DNA from 4 places in the Rothia sp. CCM 9417 genome. Region 1 is predicted to be linked to each of the others. Evidence: riboswitches for the same ligand, from Rfam matches in the RefSeq annotation. Region 1 holds a riboswitch; each other region holds the start of a gene.
What was found. A riboswitch is a leader RNA that binds a small molecule or an ion and turns the genes downstream of it on or off. The one in region 1 is predicted to bind S-adenosylmethionine.

Region 1 (4,057 bases):
ACCTGCCCTATAAGGCCCCTCTCTTCCCGCTGGGCCCCATCGTAGCCTTGCTCATGTGCCTCATGGTAATTGCTGGTCAGAACTACAACGCTATCTTTGATGGTCGTTGGTTTGACGTGGTCTCCGCCTACATCGGCCTGCCTATCATCATTGGTGTCTGGCTGGTTCATAAGCTGGTTACCGGTTCTAAGAGGATCCCTCTGGAACAGGTGGACGTTTCTGGCGCTGAGGTGGGCCAAGCCCACTAAGCGCCCACGCCGCTGGCTGTTTGCAGACCCCGCTACTGCCCCCTCCGTCAGGCTGGAGAGAGCGGTAGCGGGGTGTTTATCTAGTGGATGCGCTGACCCATCAGATGCGGCTGTGAAAGGCTAGAATAGGGTGGTTTGTACATATAGGAGCTGGGAGGGCCACCGTGGCTAAGCTGTATTTCCGTTTTGGGGCGATGAACTCTGGCAAGTCCACTGCGCTCTTGCAGGCGGCCCATAACTATGAGGAGCGCGGTCAAAGGGTTCTGCTTGCTAAGCCACAGCTCGACACTAAGGGGGACACTGCCATTGTTTCCCGCCTGGGGGTTACTCGCGCCGCGGATTTCCTCGTGGGTGATCAGGACTCTGTGCGTGAACTCTTCCATGCGGCCGCTGAACCTCACGCCCGGCAGGAACAGCTTCACGGGCACCTGCCTGTCTCCTGCCTGCTAGTGGACGAAGCCCAGTTCCTGACCACTGCCCAGGTTGATGACCTGATGCGGATCGCGGTGGAGGAGAATGTTCCCGTCATGTGCTACGGCATTCGCACGGACTTCCAGACGCGGGCCTTTCCCGGTTCAGCCCGTCTGCTGGAAATCGCGCACAGCCTTGAAGAACTTAAAACTATTTGCCGCTGCGGACGCAAGGCTCTCTTTAATGGGCGCACTGTAGACGGTCGTTTTGTGTTTGCCGGTGACCAGGTAGCTATTGACGGGGTTCATGTGGGCTATGAGTCTCTCTGCCCTTCCTGCTATTTGCAGGAATCCGGTGGCAAGCTCTACCAATAGCTGGCAGGATCCCATGGCTATCCGTAGCGTCCAGAATCTTGGCTAGGGCTTTTTATCCCCTTTTTAGTGGTTTATGTCATGCCGAAACGCCGAGGTGTGCCCAAACAAGCCTATAATCGTAGTGCCCAGTCCTTTTTGAGAAAGAGAAAAATCTATGGCTGTATCACCCAAAACCCGCCTGCTGGCTGTACCCACCGTCGCGCTGATGTCCCTAGCCCTTCTGGCTGGTTGTGGCTCATCCGATAAAAAAGAGAGCGCAGCAGCGGAGACTTCTAGCTCAGCAAGCGCCTCGGCTGAGCAGTCCCAGGCAGCGGAGGAGACCAGCTCAGCTGCCACTGATGAGGCTAAGGTAGAGGCAGTTATTCCTGACGGCTTCAAGAAGGTAACAGCACCTAACAATAAGATCAGCTTTGCTGTTCCTGAGGGCTGGATGGAGATGGACAGTGAGGCCGTTGCCAACACTGATGCTCTTCAGGAGTACCTGGATCAGGCCGCCCAGGGAACTAACTTCACCCCTGAGGAGCTTAAGTCTCAGATGGCTCAGCTTGATCTGATGGCTACCTCTGTGACCCCTAACGAAGATGGTTTCGCTGAGAATGTGAACGTCAACGCTGAGCCCGTCTTGGTTACTTCCCTGCCTGATCAGGCCGAGATGGAATCACTGGCTAAGGGTATCAACGCTACTCCGGGCGAGTACAAGAAGATCTCCACCCCTCTGGGTGAGGGCACTCAGCTGAGCTACACTCTTGACGTTACCGGTGTGTCCGTACACGGCGTGTTTGTGGTTGTGCCTTCTGGCACCGGTACCGGCTTCAGCGTTCTTACTGTTTCCAGTAGCAATGCTGACAGCGCGGCCAAGCTAGCCGAGCAGATGGCTGGATCCCTGTCCAAGGCCTCCTAGTTTCTTAGAGGCTTACTAGCTGACAGCTCGCGCTAAGGCCCCGCACCCTCTTGGGTGCGGGGCCTTAGCGCTTCCTGAGCGGTCTTTGTCAGATAGTGAAGTGTATAAAGCTTGTGAACTTCCATTTATTTTGTTAAGTTGGTGTCACGATTCAGAAGCCCAACGGTAAGCCCTTTGACTTGTTGGCTGGCAACCGCCTGACGCAGACGGTGCTCTCAAAGGAAAATCGGTCGCTACCCACAAGGCGTAGCGAAAGTAGCGTTTGTTTTAAGGAGGCCCACAGTGGGTCGTATTTTTTCGTGGACATCAGCTATCCGTTCTGCACTGTGTAGGAACAAGCCAGAGGACTTTTCTGACCCGGTTCAGGCACAAGAGCAAGAATCGCCGTCTATCCCTATTTCGCGCTGTACTATCTGTGCACCTGGCCACCGGGTTACGCCCTCACTGGGGCTTAACGCTTCGAATATGACCTGGCAGAGGGTATCTATGACGGAGCTGCGGGGGACTAGGGTGCGCTTATCTATCGGTGGGCAAAACAGGTTTTTTTGGAGCCATGATGCTGAGCGCCTGAGCGTCTTCCTCAGAAAAACTGATGAGTCAGTTCAGGGGGATTCTGCCTTACCCTTGCTCTGGAACCCTGGGAATAATTTGCTGGGTGTGCGCGAGGGAAATTCTTTCTACCTGGTTCACCTGGCGGAGCGACCACTTGATTATTGCTCCTACGAAGACCAACAGCTTTAGGTAGGGTGGGGTAACCTAAAACATCGATGGATGGGAAGAAGCTTTTCTTCCCATCCATCGATGGCACAAGAACCTTAAGGGAACGGTAAACAGACAGCTCAGCAGCGGGGCCTCTTTAAGTAGTCGCCAGTAGGTTTATTTACTCTTCATTAGTCCCGAGTCATCACGAACCCAGCAAACCCCATGAGAATCAGTAAAAGATAATTTAACTACCCGCCAATTTGGACTATTCAGAACCGGCGATGTTCTAATACCTGTTGCGGGGAAAGCATGTGACCATCCACTTTCCTTTTGATGCGGAGAGGGTTTGGTAAGTTTGAAGCCATTAGTAGGATTGGGATATTCATCCGAGCAATTAGGATTGCTTGGGATTCTTACAAAGATATATTCACCTGGAGGGACCACTTCGATATTTAGCAATGAGCTTTCAACAGCCTCTTTATAATCATTAGTTCTGAACGAAACCTCAATTGATACCTTAAATATACTTGCAGGAGAAGAATTCTTGACAGTTACATAGGAGAACCAGTCTCTGCTTGTAAGCCATGCTGATATCAATGAGGCTTGAGACTGTTCAAGGACCTCTACAGCTCGGTTGTCTTTAACTCTCTCTAACTCCAACTGTGCATTCATTGCTTTTAGCTGTTTGTTTGCTTGGCGGGCGGCATATATTGCAGCGATTAGAGCTGCGACCGCTGTGAGAGCCCCGGTTACTTCTGAAAGATTCCCAATATCCATTGTTACCCCCAAAAAAATGAATTAAGTCGGCACCAGTTTATGCTGATGCCGACTCACTTCATAGTTCAATTAATTTTTTAGCCTGTCCAATGTCTCGTTCAGCGTTGCGCTGGGGCGCATGACTGCTGAGGCTTTGGCGTCCTCAGGCTTGTAGTAGCCACCTAGCTCGGCGGGGGAGCCCTGCACCGCCAGCAGCTCAGCCACAATCTGCTCCTCGTTCGCCGCCAGCGCCTCCGCTACCGGCGCGAACTGAGCCGCCAGAGCCTCATCCTCAGTCTGAGCCGCAAGCTCCTGAGCCCAAAACTTAGCCAGGTAGAAGTGCGAGCCACGGTTATCAATCTCGCCCACCTTACGCGACGGCGACTTGTTCTCATTCAAGAAGGCACCGGTCGCCTTATCCAAGGTGTCAGCCAGCACCTGAGCCGAAGCGTTACCGCTGGTCTTGGCCAGGTGCTCAAACGAAGCCGCCAGAGCCAAGAACTCACCCAGCGAATCCCAACGCAGGTGGTTCTCTTCCACCAGCTGCTGAACGTGCTTAGGTGCTGAACCGCCCGCGCCGGTCTCAAAGAGGCCACCACCATTAATGAGCGGAACAATGGAGAGCATCTTGGCGCTGGTGCCCAGCTCCAGAATGGGGAAGAGGT
Region 2 (4,057 bases), on a different contig from region 1:
GGGCTAGGTTTGGTTCGGTCTCAGGACTGTTTTCTGAAGCTTCCTCTTCCTCAGCCGCCGGGTATTCATCCTTCTCACCCTGATCGCTGACCGCTGCCGCGGCTCTTTTCTTTTCTGCCCGTTCAGCGACACGCTTGGCCTTGGCTTCGGCCTTAGCCTGCTTCTTCTGGGCACGGGTGGGCTTCTGGTCGGCAAATCGCTCCAGTTCAAGGCTGCTATCACGGACCAGCAGATGAGCCAAGCCCAGGCCGATTATCAGACCCAGTACCAGCAGAAGGGCACCGCAAGCGCCGAACAGCAGGGGTGAAGGCCCGACCTCGGTAAAGCGACCAAGCCCCAGGGAACCGTGAGCGGCCCAGCCCAGAAGGAAGAGAAGAATAAAGGAGGGAATAAAGGCAAGCGCGGCAAGGCCCAGGGTGGACAGCGGCCAGGAGATCCAGCGGAAGCGAATCTTAAGAGAAAGCCACTCATCAAAGTGGTTTTCTCCCTCGCGGAAGAACCACCAGCCACCCACAGCACCTGCAATCAGGGGCACCGCCAACCCGATGTAGCCCCAGGGTTCAGCGGTATGCGGAAGAGCGCCCAGTACGGGGAGGGAGGGCATGATGCCCACGCTGGTGCCGGTGGGGCCTACGGAGGTCCCCACGCCCAGGGAGAAGCCCGCGCCGGAGCTCCAGGCCATAGAGTAAATCACCAGGTTCAGGAGCAAACCTAGCTGTAGGAGCGTCAGGGCAAATCCGCCCACTGCCCCGGAGTGCAAAGCCTGGTAAAGGCCCACCACCTTGTCCCAGTGCACAAAAAGACTGGTCACAAGGAGCAAAGAACCACCGGCAACATAAGCCATAACCCCTACCAAGGAAGCCCGAACCATAGCCCAAATATAGGATCCGGCCCAGCGTGAGTACTGGCTAAACTTCTTGACCCAGTCGGCGGCATCCACACCAATCATGGCAGCTAGGGACCGCGACTCAGCAAAGCCCCCGGCAAGAATACCCAGGGCAGTCACCCACAGGGGAATGATAGCCGCAAGCACCGGTGAGGTGGTGAAATAGTCATCGGTAGATATCAGGCTGATGCCGGCGCTCACCAGCGAGTAGGCCACCATGCCACCTACAAGAGGTTCCCAAAACTGGCCCTCGTAGCTAGCACGGGCCAGCCTGCGACCCGACCTGTAGCACAGGGCCAGCGGAATAAGAGTGAGGCCCAGTGGGACCAGGCTCATCGTCCCAGACACCGCCGAAAAGCTACCCTGCGCGGGTATGTTCATATTCAGGGGGACACCGTGGACCAGCAACCAGATATGGCCCGCCACGGACAGGGCGCCGGCAACGGTATCGGTATTAAAACCGTTGGTGTACCAGACCGCTGTGAGCATGAGCCCAACGGTGATATAGGAGACCAGGGCAACCAGAGCAAGTTCAACGGCGCCCTGAAGCCACAGGGGCATGGGAAAGGTTCTTTTGGGGTGCACGGTGGTATTCATCGCCTTTCATCATGTCATGTTTCCTGTCTCTACGCCTGGTCACGAACCGTAAGAATACTAGGTGCGGTGAAAATAACCTCAACCACGGCAGACAACGGACGATATTGCCGGGGAGTAGAGTGTCCCTATGAGTATCGAGAACACCTATGTTTTGGTCACCGGCGCTTCTGCCGGCATCGGCGCCGAGTTCGCCCGGCAGTACGCCGCAGCGGGCTATAACCTGGTGCTGACCGCGCGTAGGGAGAAGACCCTAGAAAATCTGGCTGGCCAGCTCCGCTCAACCTACAGGGTAGAGGTTGAGGTCATCCCCGCGGACCTACTGGTTTCCGGTGACGTTCAAAAACTCGTTGACCGGCTAGCTCAGGCTAAGCGCCCGGTGGAAATTTTGGTCAATAATGCGGGCTTCGGTTTGGGCCAGCCTTTTGAGGAGGCCCCCGCCCAGCGGCATCTGGATCAGGTGCAGGTCCTGGCAGCTGTCCCCCTTCAGCTCATGCACGCCGCAATCCGCGCCATGCTCCCAAGGGGCAGGGGCCGCATTATCAATGTCGCATCGGTGGCGGCCTTTACACCAGGTGGCACCTACTCAGCAGTCAAACGGTTTATGGTAGTTGTCTCAGAGTCAGCAAATATCCAGTACCGGGACCGAGGTATTGATGTAACCGCCCTCTGCCCGGGCCTGACCCGCTCGGATTTTCATCATGCCATGGGGCAAGAACAGCCCAAAGTGCCGGGCGTATTCTGGCTCAGCCCCCAGCAGGTAGTTACCGAAGCCATAGCTGCGGTCAATGCCGGTAAACCGGTCTGTGTGCCCTCCCTGCCCTATAAGGTAGCAGCGGGTATCTCGCAGATTATCCCCCGCAGGGCAGTGGCGGCGCTGATTTCCCGCACACGGAACTATTAGAATCCACAGGCTGGGGGTGCTCTTCCCTGCTTAGTCCTCCCAGGGGTTAACAGCGCTAACCCCCCAGGTGCGGTAGACATCGGCTTTCCCCGAAATAATCTCAAGCCGGTGGACGGTCGCTGTGGCCGCCATCAGCCCCTCCAAAACAGCCCTTGCCAGGGGAGCCTGGCACTCAGAGCCCACCGCCTGCAAGGGCCTCTCAGCATGACGACCGGCCCACTCCAAAGACACCCGCGTGTCCACCTCAAGGAGGTGGTCACCAAACCGGTCAATCAGCTCAGCCAGCCACCGTTCAGTCTGCGGGTAGGGGTAGAGCCCTTTAAGCTCGCCCAGGCTTAGCACCGAGACGTACATGGTGCGGTAGGAGTTCCGGCGCAGGCAGTTCACAACCTGCTGGTGAGGGGTAGCCTTGCGAATCTCGGCAAGGACATCAGAATCAAGGAGCAGACCGACGTGGCTCATGCAGCTTTCAGCGCACCGTACTCAGGGGCTGGGATACCGCTGGGGTTAGGAGCCAGAAGGAAGTTAAGGAACTCACTGCGCTCATTCGAGATACGCGCATAGTCCTGAATACTGATAGCGACAAAACCACCGCAGGCAGGCGTCGCAGCTGCAGACCTGTTCTTTTGAAGAGTGACATGGGGGCGGGTGTTTGACATATCGCCGTTGCGCTTAAGGTGCGCATTCCTTTCGAAACTTGCTCTTGTCTACACCAAACAGCGCCAATATGCGCGATGAAGACCGCTTCGTCATCCGAGCCACCCGTGAACATGGGGTTGGCGTTCAACCAAGTCGGAGCTTGACAGTTGAATCTCTTGAAGCTGGTATAACCATAACTCACACCGCAGGCACCTGTAAACTCTTGCCCAGATTTTTTAAAACGTGACCTCCCTCTCATCTTCTGGTGCCAGCTTTCATCAGCGTGCGATACGCTAGAAGACTAGGTCTATTTACTCCGCACGCGTGAGGTTTTTTGTGGCAGATTCAGCACCATTTCCCGACATCCCAGTCACAGCACCCGCCATTATTCGGCAGGTGGGCTCAGGCACCTACACCCGGGGGCAGGGCGCTATGCGGAAAGGGAGCGTTATCCGCTACCACTACGACGAAAACGAACGGGTTCTCGAAGGCCAGGTAGCAGGCTCAACAGCCCAGCCCTACAGCACCCGAATCACTTTCCCGGCCCAAGTTGCGGCAGGCTCCTACTCCTTTTCTGCCACCTGTTCCTGCCCCGTGCTCCACAATTGCAAGCACGCTGTGGCGCTCATGCTGACCGCCATCGACCGTTCAGCCAAAGCCAAGCGGGCGCTCACGGCCTCATCAAGCACCTGGACCACCCGCGCTACTGAGAGCGGCCGCACCCGACCCAGCGCAGAAGCCATGCGGGAACTCGAAAAATTTGGCATCACCACCGCCTCATCTCTGGCTGCCCCCCAGGACAGCCTGCCCCTTGAGCAACCTGCTCCCGCCGACAGCACCCCGGACCAGAGCGCCCTACCCACCTGGCGGCGTACCCTGGCCCATTCCCTAGCCGCCCGCCCCGGCTACGACAACCGCAACCACGGAGTATCCGGTGCCCTTGACCTGCGCCTGACCGTCCCCGGCAAATATGGCTGGACCAAAAGCAGCGGCTCACCCCGCATCACCATTGAAGCTCGCCCCCTGATGATGGG
Region 3 (4,057 bases), on a different contig from region 1:
ATGACGTTATCAAGTTGTGACTTCGGTGCCATGTTTTTTGGTTTCTCCTGTGAGCCTGCGCCACCGGTTGTGGCGTGCTTGGATTGTGGGGGCGGTGCCCGGTTGGGCACACTGCCTTTAAGCCTACCGCACCGCTTGAAGGCGGGGAACCAGCTGGTCGCTAGACTGGAGGCTATGAGTATTGAGTCTGTGTTTATTCGTGATGAGATGATTCGGCTGGGCCAGTTTTTGAAGCTGGCTAACCTGGTGGAGAACGGGGTTCATGCCCGTGAGGTGATCCGGGACGGCCTTGTTAAGGTGAACGGTGATATTTGTGAGCAGCGTGGCCGCCAGTTGCATGCTGGGGATAGGGTAACTCTCAATGGGGTCACGGTGCAGGTGGCGCACGACTAGGTAAGCGTGAACTCAGCACCCTAGCGGCCAAGACCCTTAACGCCAGCCCCGAGCCAGTTGGTCGCTAGGGTGCTGAGCCAAGGGCCTCAGCCTAGGCTTTGGTCTTTTGTGCCCTAGTACCGGCGGGTTGTTTGGCATGATTCAGCGCGCCGGTTTTCTCTTTAGTTCAAGATGTTCTCGCGGATAAAGGTGCTCATGTGCGCTAGTTCGCTGGGGGCAATCCCGTGGCCGATTCCCGCGTAGAGGTAGTCGGTAAGGGCGGTGTGGTCTTTGACCCATTCTTGGGTGAAGCTGATCTTTTCGGCGGTGATGATGGGGTCAGCTTCGTCCCGGCCCCAGAACAGTGGTAGAGGTTGAGCGGTGAGCTCGGCATCTTTGAAGTAGCCCTCTCCCCCGTCGACCACATAGCCGGACAGCCCAATCACAGTGCGCACCAGGTCGGGCCGGTGGCGGGCAATGCTGGTGGCTATGGCCATACCCTGGGAGAAACCAAGCAGGTTGAGGCTGCGGTAGTTGGCGGCAAGGGGTTCTAGCCATTCCAGGACGTAGTCCACGGCCAGTTCGATGGCACGGAACCCTACGGTTTCTAGTTGTTGGTTGAGTGGCCACCACTGGTAGCCCAGGGCGGGTGCGCCAATGAAGGCGTCCTTGGCGTCGGCGGGCAGGGCGTAGCCTACCGGCTGGGGTGCCCGTACTGAGGCGTAGGTGATGCCCTCTTGGGGCAGGTGGTTGACCAGGCCCATGAGGTCTTGTTCGTGGGAGCCGTAGCCGTGCAAGAGGACGACCAGGTGGGTTCCCCGGCGGAAGGGCTCGGCTTTTGAATACTCAGCAACATGCTGACTCATGACACGCTCCTCGGTGAGTCTGTAAGTCCGGCTTATGGGTGAAGCGTAAGCAACCTACCCCGCCAGGCGAATTTTGCCAGCTGCTGCGATTAGCTGTTGAGTTCTAGGGGTAGCTTGCGGAGCTTGCCTCGGTCTTTTCGTACCCAATTTATCACCGGCGGAGCTTACTTTAGGCTACCGCCCACAGGTGCTTTTTGTGGGTTACTGACCCTAGCCTGTCAGCGGCGTCCTGGGCTTCAAGACTGCGGGCAAGGATGCGTTCGAGTTGCTCGTGTTCAATCAGGAACCCGTCGTACCGGCAGGGTGAGTGAATGACCTCAGGCTCAACCGGTTGCGGTAGTGATGCGGCCATAATGTGGGAGTCGGAGGGGAAGAAGAGCCTATCTGAGTCAACGTAGGCAATGGTCCAGTGGCAGGTAGAAAGCGCCAGTGCTCTCAGCAGCCCGCTCCTGTCACGGCCAAGGTCGTGAGAGAGCAGGGCTTCATTGATAGCTAGATAAGAGTTAGCGTCAAACCGTGCGGTCAGTTTCTGGCCGTGGTAGTCCAGATAGTTCTCTACCTGGTAGCGGCCACGGTCAGCCGGTAGGCAGTGGAGAATGTTCTGTTGCTCCTGGGCATCGCGGCCAAAACGAAAGTTTAGTTCGGCGGCGCAGCGGTAGGTGGTGTGGGCGATCCGGCGGGCCAGGGCCAGGGAGTCCACGAACCTCTGGGCGGTAGCGGAATCAGCGTCTTTGAGGGTGAAGTCAACGATGGCACCGGCGCCCTTGGGTAGGTACTTCTGCGCCAGGGTGTAGTAGGGGAGGTTTTTAGGCCGGAGTAAGTCACGGACTCTACTGCCGGGTGCGCCTGCAGGTAGTCTGCCACCTTGCGGGCATTCTCTACGTGGCGTTCGACGCGCAGTGAGAGGGTTTCCAGGCCGATAGCGATGTTGAAGGCGTTGGTGGGTGCGATGGAGGAACCCAGGTCACGCAGCAGAGCCACGCGGGCTTTGAGGATGTAGGAGAGGTTGACCCCAAAGGCACCGTCCTTGCCCAGGTCGCGGGCGTAGACCAGGCCCTGGTAGCCCTGATCGGGCTGGTTGAAGAGGGGTTAAAGGTTCTGATGCCCTCGGGTGAGTTAGTGAGGCACATCGGTCCCGCGCTTGCACACCCGGTTCTCGGTGAGGTGTGCCAGGTCTTCACCCAGGGCACCCCACCGCGAGTGGAGGGTTGCCGGCCAGCTAGCTGGGGCTTAGCGCTGGCTCTCATGACCTGCTTTTAGTTTTCCCTTTCGAACGATCGTTGGTCAAGATGCTGTTTTAAAAAGTCTTCATGTGTCTGTTTATTGCGTAAGTTACGATGGGGGGGCGGGCAGGGTTGCCCGCCGAGGCTCTGATACGGGCTGCCCTGCCCCCACTTTGGGTTACTTATGGGTAACCCCCCGGGGTAAGAAAGGTGACCCAGAAGAATAACTGGCTACAATGTTCACAAGGTATTATTCCCACCCTAGGTTAAGGAGCCTCATGCCCGTACCTGTTCTTGAGTTTGAATACAGCACGCTCCAGACTCTGATTGATACTTTCAAGGCAACTAAGGAGTCTTTTGAGGGCTTTTTGGAAAGCAAGGCTCCTACCCCGGCGAGTGCACACGACCCTGTGGCTGAACATCACGCCGCAGCCCTGGGAGGGCAGGAGAGCTCTTTGCTTTCTGACGCTGCAGAATCTTTCCAGAATGCGCAGGATGGTGCACAGGCAGCATACGATGCCTTTAAGATTGCCGATGGGGCAGAAGGGTAGGTGGCATGATGGGTTCACGTCCATCGGATTGGTCTCCTCTGACAGGTGGCGACCCTTGCCCTGGTGATCCTGATTCTTGGCAAGCGACCATTAACCACTGGTCTACCCGCAAAACCGAGATTGATGCTATTAGAAAAGTTTTAAACCGCGGTAGGTGTATTGACGGTAGGAGTAACCGCATCACCAAAATTGAGCATACCTTTGAGCTGGGCGCCACGATGTGTGAGAAAATCTCCGGTGAGTTTCAGCGGGTTCACGATGTTCTGACTGACTGGCAGAAGAACCTACGAGAGATGCAGGAAAAGGCTGACGCGGCTCTTTCGGTAGCTCGACAGGCCCAAATTCACAAGGAAGAAGCTCAGGATAAACTCCGCTTTTATGAACGCCATTCCCTCACTTCCGCACTGGGGCGGTTGTCCGCTGATCTAAGCGGTTCAATGATTTTTTCTCTTCGCCAGGACGTCTCAGAGGCAAATGCTTGCATTGCTGCCCAGCAGGCTGTGGTTGATGAGATTCGGGGGCAATACACGTCCCGGTCAGCAACCGCCGTTAATGGATACAATATTTCGGGTATTGGTGGCATCTTTGTGGATCGGTCTTCTGGTGCTTCTGGGCTGGCTCCTTTCTCGTCTGCTGATGAGGTTCTTTCTTTCTTCCTGGATTTTGATGCTCAGGCTCTGACTCTTGCTTTCGAAACCGCTGCTGCATCCGATGAGTTTCAGCCTCAGCTATTGGATGCGCTGAGTAAGCTGACACCCCAGCAGATTAATGAGTATTTTGCGGCTCACCCGGAGTTCGCCCGTTTTCCTTTGCAGATGCAGGGTAGCAACATTGATCGTGCGGAGGCTTATAAGGGCTGGTGGGCGCAGTTGGATGAAAACCAGCAAAAGGCTTTCACTGTTGCCGCCCCGGGCATTGTGGGGAATATGGATGGGGTACCGTACACGGTCAGGGATCGGGCTAACCGTAAGTTAGCGAAAACAGTAGCAGAAGACCCGAATACTGATGAAGCCACCAGAGAAGCCCTGGAAAGTCTGCTCGTCGC
Region 4 (4,057 bases), on a different contig from region 1:
GGCCTTCAGCGTTGACTCTGATGCCGTATACCGTGAGTACTTCCCCAGCAAACCCCTTGACCGGCTACGCATCCGAGGCACCGTCACCGGGGACTTCACCTTCACCGGCCTTGCCCCAGAAGGCGCCATGCTCTGGCGAGCCGAACAGAAGTTTTTTGAGCAGGGACCCAAGCTCACCCCACCGATACTCGCATAGTTGATTTAGTGGTTGATCACCGCGGGATGTATCTGGTGCAGACCCCGGGTGAGGATTTCGCGCGTCGTCATGCCTGGGTTTTAGGTTTTACGGATATTAGTGTGGCGGATGTGGTTTTTGGGCAGGACGCTCAGGGCCAGGCTACGGTGACGTTTGGTGTTGCTGGGCGTGGTGGGTATGACCGTCCGGTGGTGTTTAGGGCTGATGAGTCTTGGGTGAATCGAGTCAAGATGAGGGTTGCTCGGTTTGAGAAGGCTATGGAGGTTCGTTCTTTTTCGGGTTGTTCTACTGTGAATAGGTATTGGATTGGCCGGCAGTTACCTTCGGCTTTGTCTTTTGAGATTTCGGCTCGTCCTGCTTTGGGTGAGTTGGAGTATTTCCATTCTATGTACGAGACGGAGGCGCAGATTGAGGTGATTAATGATCGTGCTCGCCGTGGGATGCGGTTGCGTGCTGGTGCGGATGGTCGGTTTGTTGAGGTGCCGGTGGAGCAGAAATCTTAGGATTTGGGTGCTCGGCGAGCGTATTTTGTTCCGAAAAAGGTAGGGGGTGCTGATGAAAAAGGTTTTTAACTATATACGGGAGAATTGGATTCTATATTGGATAATTTTCGTATTATTTGCTATGGCGATGACCCCTGTTAAACGGTACACGGATTCGCACTATACCCAGGAGATGACCTGTACCGTGAAGTCTGCCTCGACCGTCTGGCGTATGCGTGGTTCGGGAAAGATTAGTTCACCGAGTCCTGATTCGTCTGTTGTGACGGAGGAGTGTGGGACTTTGATGCTTTATCGTCCTGTGTTGGATGGTGTGGGTATGGAGGAGACGACGGATAGTTTGGTGGTGGGTAAGAAGTATATTTTTGTGGTGAATAAGTATCTTGTATTTGATAATTTCTATAATATTCAGGATATTAAGGAGGCTGATGGTTCTCCTGTGAATTTTGGATCTTCTGAATAGTTTTCTTGTGTGGGTTTGTAGCTAGAAATGACAGAGAGTAAGGCTGCGCTGTGTCTGGAGGGGGGAGCAGATGGAAAAGCGGAAGCTAACACGTAAAGAAATACTCTGTTACATTGGTTTCGGAATTTTTTGTTTGCCCTTTATCCTTTTTACGCCGTTTATGAATTATATGAATTCAAAGTATAGTGAGCCTAGAGAATGTACTGTTGAATCGGCTCGGTTTTCTAGAGGGGGTACCGGCACTAAGGTAGCTTCTAGTAAAAATGCGATAGCTGTAGAAACTACTGAGTGCGGATTAATTATCACCCCTAAAGTGGTTGGCGGCACTGATGATCTGTTGAAGAATATTGATTTGGTGAACCAGTATCAGGGGCAGAAGCTGGTTTTTATGATTGGTCCTTTGTCGTGGAATCCTGGGAATACTGCTGCGGAGTTTGTGATTATTCCGGAGAACACCCCGCAGTAGAATCAAAGTATGAACACCCCGAATAGCATCCGTACCGCTACAGCCGAAGACGTCCCCGAAATCATTCAACTCATCAAAGACCTCGCGGCCTACGAAAAAGAGCCTGAAAGCACTGTAAAAAATAAGGTCAGCACGCTCACGCAACAACTCTTCTGCGAGCACCCAGCAATTTTTGCGTACGTGCTTGAATCCCATACCCCTGGCCGCCGCATTGACGGTTTTGCCCTATGGTTCCTCAACTATTCAACGTGGGAAGGTAGCCACGGAATCTATCTTGAAGACCTCTACGTTCGCCCCGAAGCTCGGGGGTCTGGGGGCGGTAAAGCTCTACTCAAGAAACTTGCTGACACGGCGCATGAGCGTGGCTATAAGCGCCTTGACTGGGTAGTCCTTGATTGGAATGAGCCAGCCCGAAACTTCTATGAAAGTATTGGCGCAACCTACCAGTCCCAATGGTTGGGCTACCGTTTAGAAGGCTCAAGCCTCAGAGATTTCGCTACTTCCTAAACCCCTCTCTCCGGCTACTATCTAGTTCGGTTGCGCGGTAATAGGTCGGCGACTAGCCCATACCTGTAAGACCTTACCCGGGCAAGAACATGACGATTATGAACGGGGTGGGGGCACCCAACACACGAAATATTCGGTCACAGAAAGTAACGTGACGGTCGGTTCTTGCCCGTTGCCAGCGTGGTCTGTTTCACTGGTAGACAAATGATCATGAGACCCAGCGACAAGCTCTGGCTAGCTGGGCGGCACCCCTCTCCCGTAGCGGGGTGCCCCAGATGAAGATCAGGCAGTAATGCAAGTACGGCGCAACCAGGCGCCACCCTCTGATATAGGGCAGGGCGCCTTTTCCCTAGGTGCAAGGCCGTGTACGGGCGCAGGGGGTAGGACACGCTACCTGAGGAAAGGGCCACCCCAGCATGACCGAGAAAAAGCGCATCGTCGTCAACGCCTTTGATATGACCACCACCAGCCACCAGAGCTTCGGCCTATGGAGGCACCCGCGCTCACGAGCCGACGAGTACAACACCATCAAATACTGGACCGACCTCGCCAAGGTCTGCGAAAAGGGCCTCTTCGACGCGGTCTTCATCGCCGACGTTGTGGGCGTGTACGACGTCTACAAGGACTCCGTAGCCCCCGTCCTCAAAGACGGTGCCCAGGTCCCCGTAGGTGACCCCTTCCTCCAAATTTCAGCCATGGCCGCTGTCACCGAACACCTGGGCTTTGGCGTAACCGCCGCCGTAACCTACAACCAGCCCTACACCCTAGCCCGCGCCTACTCCACCCTGGACCACCTGACCGGCGGGCGCGTAGGCTTCAACGTGGTTACCTCCTACCTACAGTCCGCCGCTGAAAACCAGGGGCTCCCCGGCCAGATTGAGCACGACGAGCGCTACGAAATCGCCGAAGAGTTCTTGGACGTCTGCTACAAGCTCTGGGAAGGCTCCTGGGAAGATGACTCTGTTCTGCGCGACCGCGAAAACGGTATCTTTGCCGACCCCGCTAAGGTCCACCCCATCCTGCATAAGGGCAAGTACTTCCAGGTGCCGGGTATCGCCCTGACTGAGCCCTCCCCCCCAGCGCACCCCGGTTATCTTCCAGGCCGGTGCCTCTAGCCGCGGCCAGGCCTTCTCAGGCCAGCATGCTGAGGCTATCTTCATCACCGCCCTGCGCCCCCACCTGACCAAGGTACTGACCGAACGTATCCGCAACGAGGCGGAAAAGGCCGGTCGCAAGCGTGATGACGTCAAGATTCTTGCCATGCTCTCGGTTGTTGTCGATGAGACCGACGAGAAGGCTCAGGCCAAGTACGAGGAATACCTTGAGTACCAGAACCTTGAATCCTCCCAGGGCATCATCGGTGGCTGGAGCGGCCTGGACCTTGACCAGTTTGATGAGGACGAAGCACTCAAATACGTTCAGACCGAATCCATCCAGTCCTTCCTCACCCCCTTCACCCTGCAGGACAAGGAACGCGAGTGGACCCGCAAGGATATCGCCGAACACTGCGCCACCGGCGGTATGGGCGCGGTCCTGGTCGGCTCACCCCAGACCGTTGCCGACCAGCTCGAACACTGGATTGACGAGGGCGGCCTGGACGGTATCAACCTTGCCTACCACGTCTCACCCGGCTCCTTTGAGGACTTCGTAGACTTCGTGGTCCCCGAGCTACAGAAGCGCGGCCGCTACCGCACCTCCTACCAGGGCAGCACCCTGCGTGAGAGCCTCTTCGGCGAGGGCCACAAGCACGTCGATGAGCGCCACCCTGCCGCTAAGTACCGTGGGGCCTACGTGGGCAAGCCCTCTGCAGCAGATACCCCGGCCCGTGATTTCCTCAAACTGGCCCAGGAAGCCTACGATGCCGAAAACCAGTAGAGCATAACCGGCCTGTAACAGATGTGCGCCCCGCTCAAGCAGCGGGGGCG

Region 2: another riboswitch for S-adenosylmethionine. It lies ahead of ACN082_RS06025 (nuclease PIN); the one in region 1 lies ahead of ACN082_RS03250 (hypothetical protein).
Region 3: another riboswitch for S-adenosylmethionine. It lies ahead of ACN082_RS07520 (PLP-dependent transferase); the one in region 1 lies ahead of ACN082_RS03250 (hypothetical protein).
Region 4: another riboswitch for S-adenosylmethionine. It lies ahead of ACN082_RS08115 (LLM class flavin-dependent oxidoreductase); the one in region 1 lies ahead of ACN082_RS03250 (hypothetical protein).

The regions. Positions count from the first base shown of each region.
Region 1 is NZ_JBLXXT010000001.1:703,489-707,545, forward strand. It holds gene ACN082_RS03235 (amino acid permease) at 1-248, shown strand, start outside; gene ACN082_RS03240 (thymidine kinase) at 413-1,033, shown strand; gene ACN082_RS03245 (hypothetical protein) at 1,188-1,934, shown strand; SAM riboswitch class IV at 2,083-2,198, shown strand; gene ACN082_RS03250 (hypothetical protein) at 2,217-2,675, shown strand; gene ACN082_RS03255 (hypothetical protein) at 2,811-3,413, opposite strand; gene ACN082_RS03260 (NADP-dependent isocitrate dehydrogenase) at 3,483-4,057, opposite strand, start outside.
Region 2 is NZ_JBLXXT010000003.1:157,616-161,672, forward strand. It holds gene ACN082_RS06010 (DUF6350 family protein) at 1-1,447, opposite strand, end outside; gene ACN082_RS06015 (SDR family NAD(P)-dependent oxidoreductase) at 1,611-2,384, shown strand; gene ACN082_RS06020 (plasmid stabilization protein) at 2,415-2,846, opposite strand; gene ACN082_RS06025 (nuclease PIN) at 2,843-3,043, opposite strand; SAM riboswitch class IV at 3,079-3,205, opposite strand; gene ACN082_RS06030 (SNF2-related protein) at 3,360-4,057, shown strand, end outside.
Region 3 is NZ_JBLXXT010000005.1:139,504-143,560, forward strand. It holds gene ACN082_RS07505 (glycine--tRNA ligase) at 1-32, opposite strand, end outside; gene ACN082_RS07510 (RNA-binding S4 domain-containing protein) at 175-393, shown strand; gene ACN082_RS07515 (alpha/beta hydrolase) at 555-1,238, opposite strand; partial or broken gene ACN082_RS07520 (PLP-dependent transferase) at 1,903-2,327, opposite strand; SAM riboswitch class IV at 2,371-2,489, opposite strand; gene ACN082_RS07525 (hypothetical protein) at 2,740-3,012, shown strand; gene ACN082_RS07530 (alpha/beta hydrolase) at 3,018-4,057, shown strand, end outside.
Region 4 is NZ_JBLXXT010000007.1:762-4,818, forward strand. It holds gene ACN082_RS08090 (hypothetical protein) at 1-196, shown strand, start outside; gene ACN082_RS08095 (hypothetical protein) at 205-699, shown strand; gene ACN082_RS08100 (hypothetical protein) at 752-1,159, shown strand; gene ACN082_RS08105 (hypothetical protein) at 1,230-1,625, shown strand; gene ACN082_RS08110 (GNAT family N-acetyltransferase) at 1,635-2,132, shown strand; SAM riboswitch class IV at 2,339-2,439, shown strand; partial or broken gene ACN082_RS08115 (LLM class flavin-dependent oxidoreductase) at 2,549-4,007, shown strand.